DNA from 4 places in the Shewanella sp. SR43-8 genome. Region 4 is predicted to be linked to each of the others. Evidence: predicted binding sites of a transcription regulator. Region 4 holds the regulator's gene; each other region holds the start of a gene.
The links. The regulator sigma-54, encoded in region 4, starts transcription at its own class of promoters, with help from an activator protein. The targets are predictions, from matches to a motif close to GTTGGCACGNNNNTNGNNT.
Positions count from the first base shown of each region.

Region 1: a site for sigma-54 is predicted at 2,607-2,625, ahead of H5114_RS00740 (flagellar hook-length control protein FliK). Genes of this name have one in related genera too.
Region 2: a site for sigma-54 is predicted at 3,255-3,273, ahead of fliE (flagellar hook-basal body complex protein FliE). Genes of this name have one in related genera too.
Region 3: a site for sigma-54 is predicted at 1,351-1,369, ahead of H5114_RS15150 (superinfection exclusion B family protein). Genes of this name have one in related genera too.

Region 1 covers NZ_JACJDX010000001.1:182,470-187,201, reverse strand. The annotation lists gene fliH (flagellar assembly protein FliH) at 1-735, shown strand, start outside; gene fliI (flagellar protein export ATPase FliI) at 716-2,056, shown strand; gene fliJ (flagellar export protein FliJ) at 2,062-2,514, shown strand; gene H5114_RS00740 (flagellar hook-length control protein FliK) at 2,810-4,405, shown strand; gene fliL (flagellar basal body-associated protein FliL) at 4,496-4,732, shown strand, end outside.
Region 2 covers NZ_JACJDX010000001.1:189,510-194,241, reverse strand. The annotation lists gene H5114_RS00785 (sigma-54-dependent Fis family transcriptional regulator) at 1-353, shown strand, start outside; gene H5114_RS00780 (HAMP domain-containing sensor histidine kinase) at 523-1,743, shown strand; gene H5114_RS00775 (sigma-54 dependent transcriptional regulator) at 1,736-3,085, shown strand; gene fliE (flagellar hook-basal body complex protein FliE) at 3,329-3,670, shown strand; gene fliF (flagellar basal-body MS-ring/collar protein FliF) at 3,742-4,732, shown strand, end outside.
Region 3 covers NZ_JACJDX010000011.1:76,290-81,021, forward strand. The annotation lists gene H5114_RS15145 (ATP-binding protein) at 1-1,180, opposite strand, end outside; gene H5114_RS15150 (superinfection exclusion B family protein) at 1,410-2,021, shown strand; gene H5114_RS15155 (DUF3149 domain-containing protein) at 2,195-2,326, opposite strand; tRNA gene H5114_RS15160 (tRNA-Leu) at 2,676-2,760, shown strand; gene H5114_RS15165 (DUF4862 family protein) at 3,088-4,059, opposite strand; gene nagA (N-acetylglucosamine-6-phosphate deacetylase) at 4,528-4,732, shown strand, end outside.
Region 4 covers NZ_JACJDX010000003.1:206,985-211,716, reverse strand. The annotation lists gene rapZ (RNase adapter RapZ) at 1-48, opposite strand, end outside; gene ptsN (PTS IIA-like nitrogen regulatory protein PtsN) at 45-488, opposite strand; gene hpf (ribosome hibernation promoting factor) at 491-778, opposite strand; gene H5114_RS05155 (RNA polymerase factor sigma-54) at 803-2,287, opposite strand; gene lptB (LPS export ABC transporter ATP-binding protein) at 2,431-3,162, opposite strand; gene lptA (lipopolysaccharide transport periplasmic protein LptA) at 3,159-3,740, opposite strand; gene lptC (LPS export ABC transporter periplasmic protein LptC) at 3,727-4,287, opposite strand; gene kdsC (3-deoxy-manno-octulosonate-8-phosphatase KdsC) at 4,284-4,732, opposite strand, start outside.

The sequences.
Region 1 (4,732 bases), on a different contig from region 4:
GAGTTGCTCGCCATGACAATCAGCTTAGCAAAGTCGGTAATTGGTCACGAACTAAAAACGCATCCAGAGCATATATTATCAGCGTTACGCCAAGGTGTTGACGCCCTACCATTAAAAGAACAACTGGTTAAATTACGCTTAAATCAAGCCGATGCTGAAATCGTCAGCCAATGCTATAGTGCTGAACAATTACAGAAAAATAACTGGCAAATTGATATCGATCCTACTTTATCAAATGGCGACTGTATTATTGAAAGTGTCCGCTCCTCCGTTGATTTACGCGTCGAGCAACGTATCAATCAAGTATTTAGTGAATTGGATGCTCAGTCGAATCAGATAGCTAAAAATGTACAACAACAAAAGTCTACTCATCCACAATATCAAACAACATCAGTCGATAATTTGACAGAGTATCAACAAGCCTCTGAGTCTGCTGATGGCATTAAGGCAATCGACGATCAAGCCGCTTCAGATACTGCTCCCGACCAAGATAATCAGCTCGAGACTGGACAAACAGATGTTGCTCAGAAGACTAATGCGACTGAATCTTTTGCTGAAAATGTTCTAGATTGCTCAGCTGCATCACTCAATGTTGAGCATGATACTAGTGCCACTGTCGATAACGATATAACGCTCAATACAAGTGCACCAGCGGGTAGTAGCGCAGGCGATGACGATCAGCAACAGAACAAAGGTCTATCTCAAGGAAATATCGATGACCACCCGTCAACATAAACTCCTCAATAAACTGTCGGTGCATCATAAACACGTGTTACCGCTTAGACCCGTCGCTAGCGGCCAGTTAGTTAGGGTTGTTGGTTTAACCTTAGAAGCGACAGGATGTCGTGCGCCTGTGGGCAGTTTATGTTCCATTGAAACTATGGTTGGTGAGTTAGTTGCTGAGGTGGTTGGCTTTGATGACAAACTGTTGTATTTAATGCCTATTGAAGAGCTGCGAGGTGTCTTGCCTGGCGCACGGGTTCAACCCTTGGGTGAGCAATCTGGATTAAATGTCGGATTAGCATTGTTAGGTAGAGTATTAGACGGTAGCGGCGTGCCGTTAGATGGTTTGGGGCCACTGAATACGGATCAATACGCAGCCCGTCATGGTCCTTACATTAATCCATTGTCTCGACGTGCCATTACCGAACCATTAGATGTCGGTGTTCGTGCCATTAATTCGATGTTAACCGTAGGTAAAGGTCAGCGAATGGGGCTGTTTGCTGGCTCTGGGGTAGGTAAAAGTGTGCTTCTAGGCATGATGACCCGAGGTTCTAAAGCCGACATTATTGTGGTGGGATTAGTCGGCGAGCGTGGCCGCGAAGTTAAAGAATTTATTGAAGAAATTTTAGGCAAAGAAGGTCGTGCCCGCTCGGTTGTAGTGGCTGCCCCGGCAGATACTTCGCCATTAATGCGTTTACGAGCCTGTGAAACATCGACTCGTATAGCCGAATATTTTCGTGATTTAGGCTACGATGTTTTATTGTTAATGGACAGCTTGACACGTTATGCCCAAGCGCAACGTGAAGTGGCGCTTGCGGTAGGAGAACCGCCAGCAACCAAAGGCTATCCACCCTCTGTGTTTGCTAAGTTACCCCGTTTAGTTGAGCGCGCCGGTAATGGCGGCGCTGGACAAGGTTCTATTACGGCTTTTTATACTGTATTGACCGAAGGTGATGATCAACAAGATCCGATTGCAGATGCTTCTCGAGCGATTTTAGACGGCCATATCGTGCTATCTCGTCAACTTGCCGATTCGGGTCATTATCCCGCGATTGATGTGGAAGCATCAATTAGCCGTGTTGCGCCAATGGTGATAAGTGGAGAACACTTAGAGGCGATGCGTAAAGTTAAACAGATGTATTCTTTGTATCAGCAAAATCGTGACCTGATTTCAATTGGCGCGTACTCACAAGGCAGTGATCCTCGGATTGATAATGCGATACGTTTACAACCTGCAATGAATGCTTTTTTACGTCAAGGGTTTAAAGAACCTGTCTCATTTGAAGAAAGCCGAGTGATGTTGACTCAAATTGCCGCTCAATGTCAGGGATAACCTAGATGACTCGCACAGACCCATTATTAACGGTATTGAAGCTAGCGACTGCTGCCGAGGAACAAGCGGCATTGCAGCTCAAGTCGGCTCAATTTGAAAAACAAAAACGTCAAGGGCAGCTCGATGCGCTAAACAATTACCGTTTAGATTACATGAAGCAGATGGAAGGGCACACGGGCACGACATTACGTGCTAATCAGTACCATCAGTTTCATCAGTTTATTCGTCAAGTTGATAGCGCTATTACCCAACAAGTGGCAGCGGTTAAAGATGCCGAAAAACAAGTGGGTTACCGTCAAGTTCACTGGCAAGAAAAACAACAAAAACGCAAAGCGGTAGAAATGTTACTCGCTCAGAAAGCCAAAAAGGCTATGGTCGTAGAAACAAAACGTGAACAAAAAATGTCAGATGAGTTTGCTATGCAACAATATTACCGTCAAAAATCAATTAAGTCATAGCCTCCAAATCTATCACTCGTTTTACCGCAGTCCCTTTTGATTGGTTCGCATTCAAACTCTATTTATTCTCTAAACTTTATCAACTAATATTTATTGGCACTTAAATTGCTTAATATAAATTTAAGTTTACATTGGAATAGAAATCGTCAGCGAAGCGACAGTGGAAACCTCATGATGAGGTTTGTAATGACTCTATTGATATTACCTAATATCGACATATGATTCATCGAGGTAATTTGATAGCTGTTTGTTAGACGATAATGACCTAACTTTGTTTGATTGAGTGGAGCTGATTATGCAGCAGATGAGCAATATCTTACTTGGAAATAGCAGTAAATCTGCTGATCTTAGTACAAAAGGAAATATGCAAGGTGTTGAAAATACATCATTCTTGTCTGCTTTTAATCAAGCGAGTGAATCCGAACTTGCTTCGCGGCCTACCCCCAATAGTGCACCTGTATCGTTAGACGCTGAAATGGATCAAGTCGATGCTGCCAATGACCTTGATATATCTACTGAAGAAAATGCTGATGACCATGATTTACCTACTGAAGAAAATGCTGATGTTGAATTGATTTTTGCTCAGCTTAATATGGCTGATGCATTAAATAAACGTCATTCCTCTGGCGGAAATGAATTGCCGCATGTGGATACATTAGATATTGGTTTTGACGCGATATCTTTGATCGACCCTAACAGTAGTATTATTGATGAGCTGAATAGCGATAGTCAGTCAGAGATGGAGGCGTTACTCACTGATGCTATTGATTTACCCGCTGACTCTCTTTCTACCAAAGAAGCTCTTTCTCAGCTTAGCCCTGAAGATATATCCAGCTTAATGGCATTTGCCAATTCATCTGAAAATGATTTACAAGCACTAGACATTAAGGGTTTAAGCGAGTTAATTAATGACTTTAATTTACAAGCGCCTGTTGTTGATGAATCCATTCTAGCGATGGTGTCTGCAGATATAGACAGTAGTGACGATTCCCCAAAAAGTATCCTTAGATCTGAAGAACAAAACCAAATTGATAAATCAATTGCCGCCAGTGTCACCGTTCCAGGCCAAACTGGCTCTGCGGGTCTTAATTCTGCGGTTGTTAAATTAGATCGCACCGGTTTTTTGGAGGCTAGCTCCACTCTTGCATCTTCTTCAGCGATATCTGCCGACCCTAAGACGATTTTAGGTGATAGCACTGGTATTGATGGCAATATTCAATCAGATACTGATAATGCCAAAATACTGGCAAAAGCTGATTTTTCTGTGGTCCTAGATGATTCCCTAGCGACCAAGCGTACATCAGGAGAACTGTCAGCCAATATAAATTCGGCTAACTTGGGTTTAGACGCAGTGAATGATATCGGTGATACCGACACTAAGGCTTTACAAAATCAGAGTAGTTTTACTCCGATACATAAAAGTGATGTACCACAATTTCAGTTATCGTTGAAACCGCAAGGCGATCATGGTGCGCAAATGCAAGAGATGATCCAGCGCTTTTCTCCGGTCATGAAGCAGCAGTTAATTACTATGGTCAGTAATGGTATTCAGCAAGCTGAAATTCGTTTAGATCCGCCGGAACTTGGGCATTTAACCGTTAAAATTCAAATTCATGGTGATCAAACCCAAGTACAGTTTCATGTTGCTCAGTCGCAAACCCGTGATATTGTTGAGCAAGCAATGCCTCGATTACGCGATATGCTTGCCCAAGAAGGATTACAACTAACAGACAGTCAGGTTTCTCAAGGCGACGGGGGACGTGATCAGCAAGGACAATCTGGTGATCATGCCGCTGGAGATACGCAACTGGATGAAATTTCAGCACAAGAGCCTAGCTTGATGACAAATCCATCAAGGAGTTTACATTCTGCTATAGATTATTATGCTTAAGCAGGTAACCTATAGCACTAATATATCTTTTCAAGAATAACGAGTTATTCAGTTAAGTTATAATGTTAATCACAATGTTGATTAGGAACCATAATGCCTGAACAAGAATTAGAGTTAAACGACACACCTAACGCCGGTAAAAAAAACAAGAAACTATTCATCTTTGGTGGCATTGGTTTAGTATTAGTTTTGCTTATTGGCGGCGGATTGTGGTTTTTTATGGGCTCGGACGAGCCTGCCGCTACCGACGTCAGTGGTGATGCATCTGCCGATCCCGCTGCGCCGATAGTCAGTTCTGAAGCAGAGTATGTCGGTATGCCAAGACCT
Region 2 (4,732 bases), on a different contig from region 4:
CGATTTTGTACCCAGGCGGACTGGTTGATGTCAACGATTTACCGCATAAGTATCGTTATATTGATGTGCCAGAATATTGTATTGAAGTCAGTGAAGAACAGCTAGAACGTGATGCGTTAGCGTCGATATTCAGTGATGAAGAGCCTGTCGAAATACCCGAAACTCGCTTTCCAAGTGAATTACCGCCGGAAGGGGTTAATTTAAAAGACTTACTGGCCGAATTAGAAATCGACATGATCCGTCAGGCACTCGAACAGCAAGATAATGTTGTCGCAAGAGCGGCTGAGATGCTGGGTATTCGCCGTACCACATTAGTCGAAAAAATGCGTAAATATGGTTTAAGTAAAGAATAATTAAACTGTAATTAATTGATATTGTAATGAAAACACACTAAGAGTGTGTTTTCTCGTTTGCGTAGCTTGCTGAGGAACCGTGCACCGATGTTTCAGCTACGACAAAATGTTTTCTTGGCACGGTAAATGCATTGGGTTAGTCAAATGTTATTCTTTTGACGGAGCGACCATGTATTCAGCACGAGCGTTAACCCAGACAGACGATTCATACTTTGAATTATCTGCGTCAGCTTCGTCTTTCGCTATCACTGATGCGGAAACACAAACGTCTGCAATTGACGTGAATTCAAATGTACAAAGTCATACCAATCAGGGACGTGTTCACTCAAGCTCATTCATTGCCACAGGCATAGCAACGTCTCTCGTCAGTTCATATTCCAGTAAGGCCGCCAATATGTCGAATCAAATGGCGCATATTCTTCAAGCTATGCCATCTGGCGTGGTGATCATTGATGGTGATGGTGTTGTGACGTTAGCTAATCCGGTTGCAACAGAGCTATTAGGCCGACCTCTACAAGGATTACGTTGGTTTGATATTATTCATCGTGCTTTTGCACCTCAAGATGATGATGGACACGAAGTGTCGCTAAAAAATGGTCGACGGGTAAAGTTGGCTATTACACCGTTAGCCCCAGAACCTGGGCAGTTAATTGTGTTAACTGATCTTACCGAAACCCGTTTACTGCAGAAAAACCTATCTCATTTACAACGATTATCGGCGTTAGGGAAAATGGTGGCCACGTTAGCACATCAGGTACGCACCCCATTATCTGCAGCGCTTCTGTACGCTTCTAATCTTGCTAGTCCTAAATTAACCAATTCTGCACGGTCGAAGTTTCAATCTAAGCTGGTTGACCGACTCAATGAACTCGAGCGTCAAGTAAATGACATGTTACTTATGGCTAGAGGACGCCAAGATGGAATGGCTGAATCTGTTTCAATGGATGAGATAATCAGCCAAGTGATGGCCAGTTGTGAACCGATTGCAGATAAAAAACATTGTCAGCTGGTTGTTGAAGATACTTCACATTCATTGATGCTTGCCAATGCGAATGCGCTCAGTTCTGCGGTAAATAATTTAGTGATGAACAGTATTGAAGCTGGCGCCACAAAAATAAAAGTCAGCGCCAGTGAAACGCCTGATGGTCTATTATTGGATGTTATTGACAATGGCAAAGGGCTTGAACCGTCAATGCAGCAACAAATACTTGAGCCGTTTTTTACAACAAAGAGTCAAGGTACAGGTTTAGGCTTAGCGGTTGTGCAGTCGGTAGTACGAAACCATGGTGGACAGATACAGTTGTCGTGTAAACCCGGTATGGGTTGCCATATTCGTTTGAGCTTTCCGCACATTAACAAAATGAGTGATCAGGAGGTGGCGCGTGGCTGAAGCAAATATTCTATTAGTTGAAGATGATGCTGATTTACGTGAAGCATTGCTTGATACACTGATGCTTGCCCATTACGACTGTGTTGATGTTGGCAGTGCTGAAGAGGCTATATTGGCCTTAAAAGTAAACCACTTTGATATGGTGATTAGCGATGTGCAGATGGATGGCATCGGTGGTATGGGCTTGCTGAGTTATTTACAACAACATCAACCTAAAGTGCCGGTATTATTAATGACCGCATATGCCACGATTAACAGTGCTGTTAGTGCGATGAAATTAGGCGCAGTAGATTATCTTGCTAAGCCTTTTGCACCAGAAGTGTTATTAAATCAGGTATCACGCTATTTGCCTTTAAAACAAAATCACGACAATCCCGTGGTTGCCGATGAGAAAAGTTTAGCATTGTTAGCGCTGGCTCAGCGCGTTGCGGTGTCAGATGCTTCGGTCATGATCATGGGCCCGAGTGGTTCAGGTAAAGAAGTACTGGCACGTTATATTCATCAGCATAGCCAACGTAATGAGCAGCCATTTATTGCGATTAATTGTGCGGCAATACCAGAAAACATGTTAGAAGCCACCTTATTTGGTTATGAAAAAGGTGCATTTACTGGTGCTTATCAAGCTTGTCCAGGCAAGTTCGAACAAGCTCAGGGTGGCACCATATTGCTTGACGAGATTTCTGAGATGGAACTTGGCTTACAAGCAAAGTTATTGCGAGTATTACAAGAGCGCGAAGTAGAGCGTTTAGGTGGCCGTAAAACCATAAAATTAGATGTGAGAGTTCTCGCAACCTCAAACCGCGATTTGAAATCGTTGGCGACGTCTGGCGAATTCAGAGAAGATTTATATTACCGCATTAACGTATTTCCACTGACGTGGCCAGCACTAAACCAACGTCCTGCGGATATTCTTCCGTTAGCACGTCATTTATTGGCGAAGCATGCTAAAGCATTGAATATGACGTCTGTGCCTAAACTTGATGATGCGGCAACTCGACGGTTACTGACTCATCGCTGGCCGGGTAATGTGCGAGAGTTAGACAATGTTATTCAACGCGCCTTGATATTACGAGTAAATGATGACATTGGTGTCAATGATATTATTATCGACTCTGCTGATGTGAAGTTAGTTGCCACAGAATATGCAGAGACAGAGCCGTCTATTGAAGTAGATGGCTTAGGTGACGAATTAAAGGCCCAGGAACATGTGATTATTTTAGAAACCTTGAATCAATGTCAGGGGAGTAGAAAAAAGGTCGCTGAAAAACTCGGTATAAGTGCTCGAACATTACGTTATAAGATGGCCAAAATGCGTGATATGGGCATTCAACTTCCTGCTTAGCGTTATCTGTAATTGGTTAATTAACCTTATGATTTATAGTCTAATTAACTTTGCTTATTTATTGCTAACATCTGTCAAGATGCAAAAAGTAACCTGTCCTATCTAATGGAACGGTTACTTTTTCTCTATTTCCCGCCATTTTATCTACTCATATTATATTTCTTCTAATATTGGCATCTAAATTGCTTTAACTCTTTATTAGTTATTATTGTCGTCAAAAAGTCGACGAAAGGGAGTTACATCATGCAGATTAGCGCAAATCCATTAATGCAAGAAATGCAGTCACTTCGTGGCGAAATAGCCCCTTCGATTGGCTCATCTATTCGACCTAATCTTACTCAGCAAGTGAATAACACTACAGGCGTCGATTTCAGTCAGTTATTGTCTCAGGCTGTGGGCACTGTCAATGAGTTACAACAAAACTCGTCCAATTTAGCCACTCGTTTAGACATGGGCGATACGACGGTTACCCTTTCTGATACGGTTATTGCGCGTGAGAAAGCCGGTGTTGCCTTTGAAGCAACGGTGCAGGTACGTAATAAACTCGTTGAAGCATATAAAGAAATTATGAGTATGCCTGTTTAGCTGCAGATAGCGTTAAGCACTAAATAATATAACTACATTAGATATAGCAGGTACGTATTGTGAGCACAGACATGATGGTAGGTTCAGATTCAACAGTTGATGGCGGCGTCCAGCAAGAGAATAAATCTGGGCTGCTTGGCGGCATCGGTGGTGCAGATATGATGCGCCAAGTGATCATGATTTTGGCACTAGCGATATGCCTAGCGCTCGCTGTGTTTGTGATGATGTGGGCACAAGAGCCAGATTATCGACCACTGGGTAAAATGGAAACAGCTGAGATGATCCAAGTCTTAGATGTGCTTGATAAAAACCAAATCGAGTATCAAATCAACGTCGATGTTGTGAAAGTACCTGAAGATAAATATCAAGAAGTAAAGTTACTGCTTAGCCGTGCGGGGATTCAAAGTAGCACTCAAGCTAACGATTATTTAAGCCAAGACAGTGGTTTTGGTGTTAGCCAACGTATGGAACAAGCGCGCTTAAAACAAAGCCAAGAACAAAACCTAGCCAGAGCTATTGAAGAATTAAAAAGTATTAGCCGTGCTAAAGTTATTTTAGCGTTACCAAAAGAAAATGTTTTTGCCCGCAATGCTTCTAAGCCAAGTGCTACAGTAGTGGTGAGTGTGCGCCGCGGTGGTTTAGGCCAAGAAGAGATTGATGCGATTGTTGATATTGTTGGTTCGGCTGTTCAAGGGTTAGAGCCTTCTCGTGTAACGGTAACTGACTCCAATGGGCGTTTGCTGAATTCAGGTAGCCAAGATGGTACCTCAGCAAGAGCACGTCGTGAGCAAGAGCTCGTGCAGCAACAAGAAGCTGAATACCGTAAAAAAATTGACTCAATTCTAATGCCAATCTTAGGCCCAGAGAACTTTACTTCTCAGGTTGATGTTAATATGAACTTTACTGCAGTAGAGCAAACCGCAAAACGTTTTTCACCAGATTTACCGGCTATTAGAAGTGAAATGACCATTGAACGTAACTCAACGGGTGGAAGTTCTGGTGGTATTCCTGGTGCGCTAAGTAATCAACCGCCGATGGAGTCTGATATTCCGCAAGTTGCAG
Region 3 (4,732 bases), on a different contig from region 4:
AGGTTGAGTCGGTAATATCGCGTAATTGGTGATTAAGATTAAATAGAGTGTATTTTTCTTGGCTTTGTTCTGCCGCAATAGATTTAAACTGCTGGATTAAATAACTGGCACGAGTGATATTACTCACAATTAACTGACTGCTTTTTTGGTATTGCTCTAAAATCCCATTGATTTGTTCTAATGTGGCATGATCGCTATGGATAAGCTCGATCAGATCTTCTACATAAGCCAATTGTGAACTTGCAGCCGTTAGACAAATACCTATCGGGGTATTAATTTCATGGGCGACGCCGGAAACTAATCCTCCTAATGCGGCCATTTTCTCTTTTTCTATCAGCACTTGTTGTGTTCGTTTTAACATTTGCAGTGATTGTTCAAGTTCTCTGGTTTGCTCTTTTACTTGGCGAGCAAGTTCATCTTTATAACTACGCTCTAATAATAGTAAGCGATCTCGATCTTCAACGGCATGCATTAAATCGACTTTTGATTGCTGCAGATCTTGATAAGACCCTCGAATTTGTTGTTGCATTGTATTGACGGCTTCGGCGACTAAACTGAACTCATCACGTTGTGGCTTACGGTTAAAATTTAAGGGCGTAAAGGGGTTGTCTAAGCTAATTTCATCACAATATTGGCTTAATTGGCGCAGATGTTTGGTGACATTGAACCAGACCAAAAACAAAATAAAACCTGCAACGAAGAAGGTTTTGATCGCGTTGGACAGTAAAATCAGTATTGTTTTATTATACAGACGATCATAAATGGCATTGAGATCGGCTTGTACAGTAAGGGTCCCAACAGGAATATTTTCATTGTTGGTATAAATCAACGGAAATTGCTTTTCGATAACGGCCGTTTTCTGATACTCACCAAAATGCCATTCTTGATTACTGTCATCACGGATAGAAATATATTTAATGTCAGGTAATTGGCTTAAACCATAGAGTTGAGTGTTAATTAAGTCTTCGTCTATTACCCAAACACTGGATGCTAATACTTCTAAATTTACCGCTTCTATACTTGAAAATACGCGATCAATTCTATTCACATCCTCCTGATAGTCACTTATGAGCTGATAAGCTGTCGTCACAATCGTAATCAAAGAGCTAAACACCACGATAGACAGTGTTAACTTTCGGGCAATAGGGCTCTGGAGCAATTGTCGTATGAATATCAGCATATTTTCTTCAATGTGATTAATTACCAATGATGAGTGACATATAAAATACGAGCTTACAGCTTGTTGCGCTAGTGTTAATTCCAACTTTCTGAATTTTATTCAAGCATAGCTTGAATGTCCTAATATGGAATTGAAATGGTGTAAATAAAGATAATGTTAGTGATGTTTTTTATGGCATATATTTTGCTTTAAGTCAGTATGATCAAAAATCTGACACTGCGGGTAAGCTATGATGAAAATAAAAGTAGGTTCAATAAAGTTGTTTAATAGCAAACGTTTATTCGTAAGTGCTATGACATGGGTTGTTGTAACATGTACTAGTTTACTGTTTGCGCCTAAAGATTTACTGGCGTTTTTATCGTTAGATCACCTAGTCAATCAATATGGTCAGTTTATTGGCTTAGGATTAATAATGGGAGTCGCGTATTTTTTAAGTCAAATTTTTGCCTTTGTGGTTGATGAGTCTATTGTTTTTTTTCGCCAAAAACGCACAGTAGAAACCATCGAAGCAAAAGTGAAGCTACTCGATCCGGCAGAACGAGCCTTGTTACGCGAATTCTTTTTACAGGGACAGACTATTTTAACCCTGCCGCAAAATGAGCTAGCAGTTAAAAATCTAGTTCATAGCAGTATACTTGAGATGCTTGGAAATGAGCGCCACTATGCGATTCAAGGACCAACGGCAGAATACAAGATATCGATGCCGGCGCGAAATTATTTAAATCGCGATGTATTACGTTTACCAGCAGGTGAGCCGAGTGCTGAGGAAATGACCTATCTAATCAAAACACGTCCACATTTTATTAATGGCTTGGTTCAATCACGCAAGCATGCCGCTTAATTTAATATTTTGTGCAGTATTTGATTGGTATAAATAAAAAAATGGGGGCCATATAGCCCCCAACTTGACATAAAAACACTCCATGTGTTTTATCGCCAATGTATGATTCGCAAGGAAGAATCCATATTGATCATGAAATAATAAGCAGTAAAATACTTAGCCTAGTTAGAGACTCACTTAGTAGGTGCAGACTTCACAATAAACATCCACATTAGATAAGACATTATTCCAAAGGTACAAAAGATTACAGTCATCGATAGTAATCCTATTGCGTTACCAAACATTAAATCTAACCAAAATGCCATGATATTTATCCTCTGGAATGTGAAATCATGATCATCATAAAGTCAAAACTCTGTCGTGATACTGATCTTGATCAATCTTCAGCAGTGATAATGTTATATTTGTGTGAAACTGCTAATTAGCTCACAAAAACCATCAGCCATTGTTATTTGGCACTATGAATGACTTTTGAGCAATTGAGTGTTTTTTATAGAAATAATAGGTAAAGTACTTGCGATTATTAAATGCAAAGGTATAATCGCCAACACTCAATTGTGACAACATAAGTTGATTAATTGAGTGGTTAGTTTTGCAAAGATATTTGCTCATCGCAGATTTTTTTGCAAAGCTAAATATAGTTTACAAGTCTTTGCCTGAGTGATGAAATTGGTATACATGGGGGATTCAAAATCCCCTGCTTCGCGGCGTGTCGGTTCGAGTCCGACCTCAGGTACCATTATTTAAAGCCCTGTTCTTAATCGAACGGGGCTTTTTTTATGCTTATAATTTAAGGTGACAGTGATAAGTTCATCACTTTAATACGTTAGCAAGCCATTGCATTCTTTAGTCGGTAAATTGACATGTTATCTATTTATACACCATTTCCGGTATAAACTGAGTTAAACATTTACTTGTCACTATGTTGCGCAATGCACTCAAATACTAAGCGCTAGAATGGGTAAAATGCACTATACAAACCATTAAAGTAAATTTTTAATCAGAAATACATATGGCATATCTCATATAGATTATATTTGGCTGGCCAAAATGATTGATAGATTGCTCATGATTTTATTTCGAGTACGTGATCGAGCAATGTTGTTAGGCTTTTTAAATAAGAAATTCGTTGGTCAACATTTGCCTCATTTGGGCTTAATGAAATTTTTCCACCAATAAACTTCAGTTGCTTGTAATCACACTGTTGCATGGTTTTTTCTATTTGCTCCATCGTTAATAAAGAGTTTTCTGCAAAGCTGGGAATGTATACGGCTTGTGCTGGAGGCATGTGAGTGTCCTTCCATTGCCCATAAGGGCCGTCTATATCTGAGGTACCAGAAAAGATGATCCCTTTTAACAAGCCGCTGAGATAAGCTTGTTTAGTATGTTGCAAGGGGCCATCGGTATTACGTGTTTCAATAGCTGAACGCCCCCAATTGATACTGATACCAATATCACTATTCAGTTTACTGTTAACGTGCGTAATCGCCGTCATTTCATCTTGTAATAGCATGAAGCCCTTTTCAGCTTCTTGCCCTGCGATATGTGCATCGCAATGTTCAATGACGAGTTTTGCGCCGTACCAGTTCCATGATTGCATGGCTTCAAGCGATGTTTGCAAAGCTTGAATAGATGATTGTGTGTTTTCAGTTATCTTTGGTGCTGTATGTATTTTTAAAAAGCTTACAGCCTCTCTTTTTAAGTGATTGTTTAATTTAAATATAGCTTGCTGTGCTTGTTGGTAAAAAGCCAGTGCAGCTTGTCTACCTGTTTCATTGGTGGAGGCTATGCCAAAATGCGGGTTTTTAGCAATCTGCCTCATCACCCCTGGAATTGATGTAAAAATGAATTGCCAATTCTCATCAATATTCTTAAGAAACCATTCATCATCATAAGGATGCAGCTTTCCCACAAAGGGGTGTTCTAAGCCAATGATATTACTTTGTAATTTTAGCCCCTGGTAGTAACTCGCTTCTAATTCTTGATCCCATTGCTGGGTCGAAGGTGCTGCGGCATACGCACCAATAATATATTCCATTAAATATTAGCCTTAATAAGCAGATTACGCTGTAGGTATACCTATTACACCACTTGAAGTAGTGTAATGCAATCCAGCTTTTGGATTTTTCTGATGAGTTGGATGGTAAATATCTCATTAATATCGAATGAAAATCGTTCATGGCCAAAGCAGAAGTATCTCTATGAACATCTAACAGCAATGTTTACGTAAGATTTTTAAAAAATATATTTTTCTAATCAAGTAACTGGTAAGGGAAGGATTTTAGACATTTAACTGTTGCTCAACTTACTGCTTTTAAAACAGCTTCATCATGCGCCTTAGTTGCTGATAGATTTTTTATTTTGACAAAAATAAATCAAAAGGTATATTGGTATAACAGGTTGATGGTGTACCTGTGATTTATTCTGCCAATAGTAGGGCTACTTTTTAAAAGCCTTGTTGAGTTCGCAAAACACTTTGTATGAAGCAACGTAAAGTCGAGAAGTCATGATAACAACTGTAATTGCCGAACAAGTATTTGATGGAAAAAACATCACTAATAACCAACCGATAAGTTTTGAAAATGGCAAGATTATCGCTTTTGATGTGGTTAATAACGCCAAGGTTATTAAGGTTTCAGGCTTACTAACTCCGGGTTTTATTGATGTACAGGTCAACGGTGGAGGAGGTTTTTTATTTAACCATGACACGA
Region 4 (4,732 bases):
AACAGATTTTCCTGAGCCTGAACGTCCCGATACTATGACAAGTTTCATGCAGTAATAACCCGATAAAGTTCTGTTGAGTCGTGAGTTTTACGAAGCTGTTTCAATATTTGCTTATCGCTTAATTTTTGAGCCACGCTTGATAGCGTGCTTAAATGCTGTTGGCACTGATCTGCAGGTACTAACAAAGCAAATAAAATATCCACGGGCTGTTTATCGATTGCATCAAAGGCAATGGCTTCTTCACATTTAATAAATATTGCGATCGGATGTTCTATGGTCGTTAATCTACCATGAGGTATCGCAATGCCATTTCCTATACCTGTGCTACCCATTTTCTCTCTCGCTAATAGGCTTTCAAAAACCTCTTGCGAAGATAGGGGTGGGTACTGGGCAGCGACTAAATTGCTGATGAGTTCCAGTACTTTTTTCTTACTGCCCGGTGTGGCACAGGTAGTGCATTCCGGCTGCAGAATGGTACAAAGTTCCATCGTTAGTGTTTTGTATACTTCTCTTTGTGTTTAATTACCTGACGGTCGAGTTTATCGATCAGGGCGTCTATTGCAGCATACATATCAGTGCTTTCTGACATGGCAAAAATCTCTGCACCATTAAGGTTGATTTTAGCTTCTGCTTTTTGTTGTAATTTTTCTACATTGAGCACAACGTGTACATTATTGATCTGATCGAAGTGTCGTTCAAGCTTTGAAAATTTACCTTGAACGTATTCACGTAAAGATTCGGTAATGTCGATATTTCTACCTGTCATATTGATAAGCATAAAAATCCTCCGTTGCCTTGTAGGTTATAAACTCTTACGTTGGTTTGAGGGCGGAATGAGCATCGCTTCGCGGTATTTTGCAATCGTACGACGCGCAACGTTGATCCCCTGATCTGCCAGCAGTTGGGCCATTTTGCTGTCACTTAATGGCTTTTGCTGGTTTTCTGCTGCAACCAGTTTTTTGATAAAAGCACGAATAGCGGTAGATGAGCATTCTCCGCCATCGTCGGTGCTGACATGGCTAGAGAAAAAGTACTTTAATTCAAATAGCCCACGTGGTGTGTGCATATATTTTTGAGTGGTAACCCGTGAAATAGTTGATTCATGCATTTCTACTGCTTCAGCAATATCATTGAGCACCATAGGTTTCATGGCTTCTTCACCATATTCAAAGAAACCTTGCTGAAATTGCACAATACAATTGGCGACTTTCAATAAGGTCTCATTGCGGCTTTCGATACTCTTGATGAACCATTTAGCTTCTTGTAAATGACCGCGAATAAATTGGCTATCGGCAGAGTTTTTACTGCTTCTAGCCATGGCTGCATATTGTTGATTAACGCCAATTTTAGGCATATTGTCTGGGTTTAACTCTACAACCCAACGGCCATTCTTCTTTAGTACGGTTACATCAGGAATAACATATTCGTCATCAATAGCGGTGACTAACAAGCCCGGGCGAGGGTTAAGTGACTGGATTAAGGTGATTGCGTCACGCAACTCGTTTTCTTTGAGCTTGGTTTTGCGCATCAATAATCTAAAATCGCGCCCAGCAATTAAATCTAAATAGTCTTTAATGAGCAGACGGGCATTGTCTATATGTGGGGTTGTGTCGGCATATTGGGCTAATTGAATGAATAAACATTCGCTTAAATCTCGTGCGGCAACACCTACGGGATCAAAGTGTTGAATACGTTTTAATACCGCTTCAACTTCATCTAGTTCAACACTTTCATCACCCATGGCTTCGAGAATATCTTCAGTGCTTTGGGTTAAATAGCCGCGTTCATCAATGGCATCAATAATCGCGGTAGCAATCGCTCGATCAGTGTCAGAAAATGGCGTGAGATTTTTTTGCCACTCTAAATGTTCATATAAGCCTTCAGTCGTTTCACCTTGGAATGGCATATCATCATCGCGCATGCTAGCGCTGCCTGAACCTGACATTGGAGAGGCGGTGTACACTTCATCCCATGTGGTATCCATAGCTAAATCGTCCATGGTTTCTTTGGTCATGGATTCTGCTGTGTCGACTGTTGAGGTGTCTTTTTCTATATTGACCACGCTGTTGTCACTAAAGTCGGTGTCCGATTGGTCGCGACTTTCTTTTACTGAGTCTTTTGCTTGAGAAAACTCATCTTCTATTTCAAGCAATGGGTTTGAGTCCAATGCTTGTTGGATTTCTTGCTGTAGCTCCAATGACGATAATTGCAGTAAGCGGATCGCTTGCTGCAATTGAGGGGTCATGGTTAAGTGTTGACCCATTTTGAGTTGGAGTGACGCTTTCATTTACCGCTTATCCCTAGATGATTTCCATAAAAATGACAATCTCGAAAACTGTAATCGATTGTCACATACATCAATGACATTTAACGCTATTTAGATATCGTTCAATGAAATGAGTTAGATAGACTAAAAGGCCAGTAAAGTAACTATAGCTTGAATTGTTCACCTAAGTACACAGCCCGAACTTGTTGATTACTCAATATCTCATCAGGTGTGCCTTCGGCAATTAAATTACCCTGGCTGACAATATAAGCGCGCTCACAGACGTCTAAGGTTTCACGTACGTTATGATCGGTAATTAATACCCCTAAGCCGCGGTTTTTAAGCTGTTGAATGATTTTTTTTATGTCGATGACAGAAATAGGGTCAACCCCCGCAAAAGGCTCATCGAGCAAAATAAATTTAGGATTAGCGGCCAGCGCGCGCGCTATCTCTACTCGACGACGTTCCCCACCAGACAACGACATGCCTTGGCTGTCGCGAATATGAGTGATATGGAATTCTTCTAATAAATGCTCTACCTGCTCAATCCGTTGGTCGCTAGTGAGTTCTTTGCGAGTCTGCAATACGGCCATAATATTGTCGTATACGGTCAGTTTGCGAAAAATACTGGCTTCTTGCGGCAAGTAACCAATCCCTTTGCGAGCTCTAAGATGCATTGGGTCGGCGGTTAAGTCGTCATCATCAATTAAGATCCGACCTTTATCGCTTTGCACTAAGCCGACAACCATATAAAACGTGGTTGTTTTACCTGCACCATTGGGGCCTAAAAGACCGACAATTTGGCCTGTTTTAACGGTTAAACTCACATCTTTAACAACCTGACGAGTTTTATAGCTTTTAGCTAAATTTTCAGCCGTTAGGGTTATTTGGGTCATGGTTTGATCTGCTTTTTAACAGGAATTTCAGGGAGATTTTGCTTTGGTGCAGTCTCGTCTTGGAAATTCTCAGGTTGAATAATAGTAATAACGCGATCTTTTCCTGTACCAGTACTTTCAGCAATTAGCTCTTGAGCGTTAATGTTGTACTTAATACGGTTACCGGTTACTTGGCTACCAGATTGATCCAGTTTGGCATTACCTGTCAATGTCAGTGTAGTGGTAGCAAGATCATAGCTTATTTCGTTGGCACTGGCGGTACCAATTTGACCGTCGTCTAACTCTTGTGAAAACGTTGCAGGGTTACCTATAGCGATGAGTTTTTTACTGGTGCTATTTTCGGGAGTAAACGCCCGTAACTCATCAGCATTAATGTTAATAGTGCCTTGGGTAACGGTAACAGGACCATTAAAAACAATTTGATTATTTTTAATGTCAGCAGACTGGCTTACTGAGGCAATTTTCAACTCTTGTTGAAGATCACCTTGTTTCGCTATGGTAGGTAAACTCAGCAGGCAAAATATGCTGCCAAATAACATAACATTGGCGTGAGTGTTGAGGCGATTAATGTGGCTCATATGTTCCTTCTACCTGGCTGAGTAGCGATAATTTTTGCGAATTCAAGTCAGCATGTAGACCTAAACCTTGAATAATAAACCCTTTACCTTTGATGTACACCATCTCTTGTGAGGTGCCTATCATAGTGGTTAAATCCACCGAAACAGCTTGGGTACTGAGTGACTGCAGGGGTTCTTCTATATTAATGGCATCAATAATAACATTATTTTCTAATATGACTTGGCTGGTATTTTTATTCAATTGGCCTCTATCTGCGCTTAATTGCCATTGCGCTTGGCCGTTTTCAGGGTAAATGAGGTAAACAGGTTTAGTAAAGTGAGTAATGTCACTTGAGGCGTAATGCTCCATGTGTTCGGCACTGACTCGACTAGCAATTAAACCGAGTTTATTAAATTCTGTGGTGCGTAGGTTATCCGCTACAAAGTCTGGACGTTCAATACCACGAACTTTCACAGCATCCATTTCACTGCGTTTTATTTGCGCTTGCCAGTAGAGGAAAAAAGCAAGTCCAAAAAAAGCCACAATACCTAGAGTGATTCTATTCATATACTCATACCATGAGCACTGGCAAATTTATCTTGGCTTAAAAGCAGTAAATCAGTGAGTTCTCGTAATGCGCCATGGCCACCATTAAGAGAGGTGGTCATATGGCAATGTTGCTTAACAAATGGGTGCCCGTCACCGACACACACGGCAAGACCAACTGCTTTCATAACCGGGAGATCTACCATATCATCGCCAATATAAGCGACTTCGTCTGCGCTGACATTATACAGTGATAGGAGTTGTTCAAATGGCTCAAACTTGTTATCAATACCTTGATAAATATGTTTAATACCTAATGCGGTCATGCGAGTTTCGACAATCTTTGATTTGCGGCCAGTAATGACGGCAACATGCATTCCGCTTGTTAGGATAGATCGAACACCATAACCATCACGAGTATGAAATGCTTTGAGTTCTTCGCCAGCATTGCTGAGATAAATTCGAC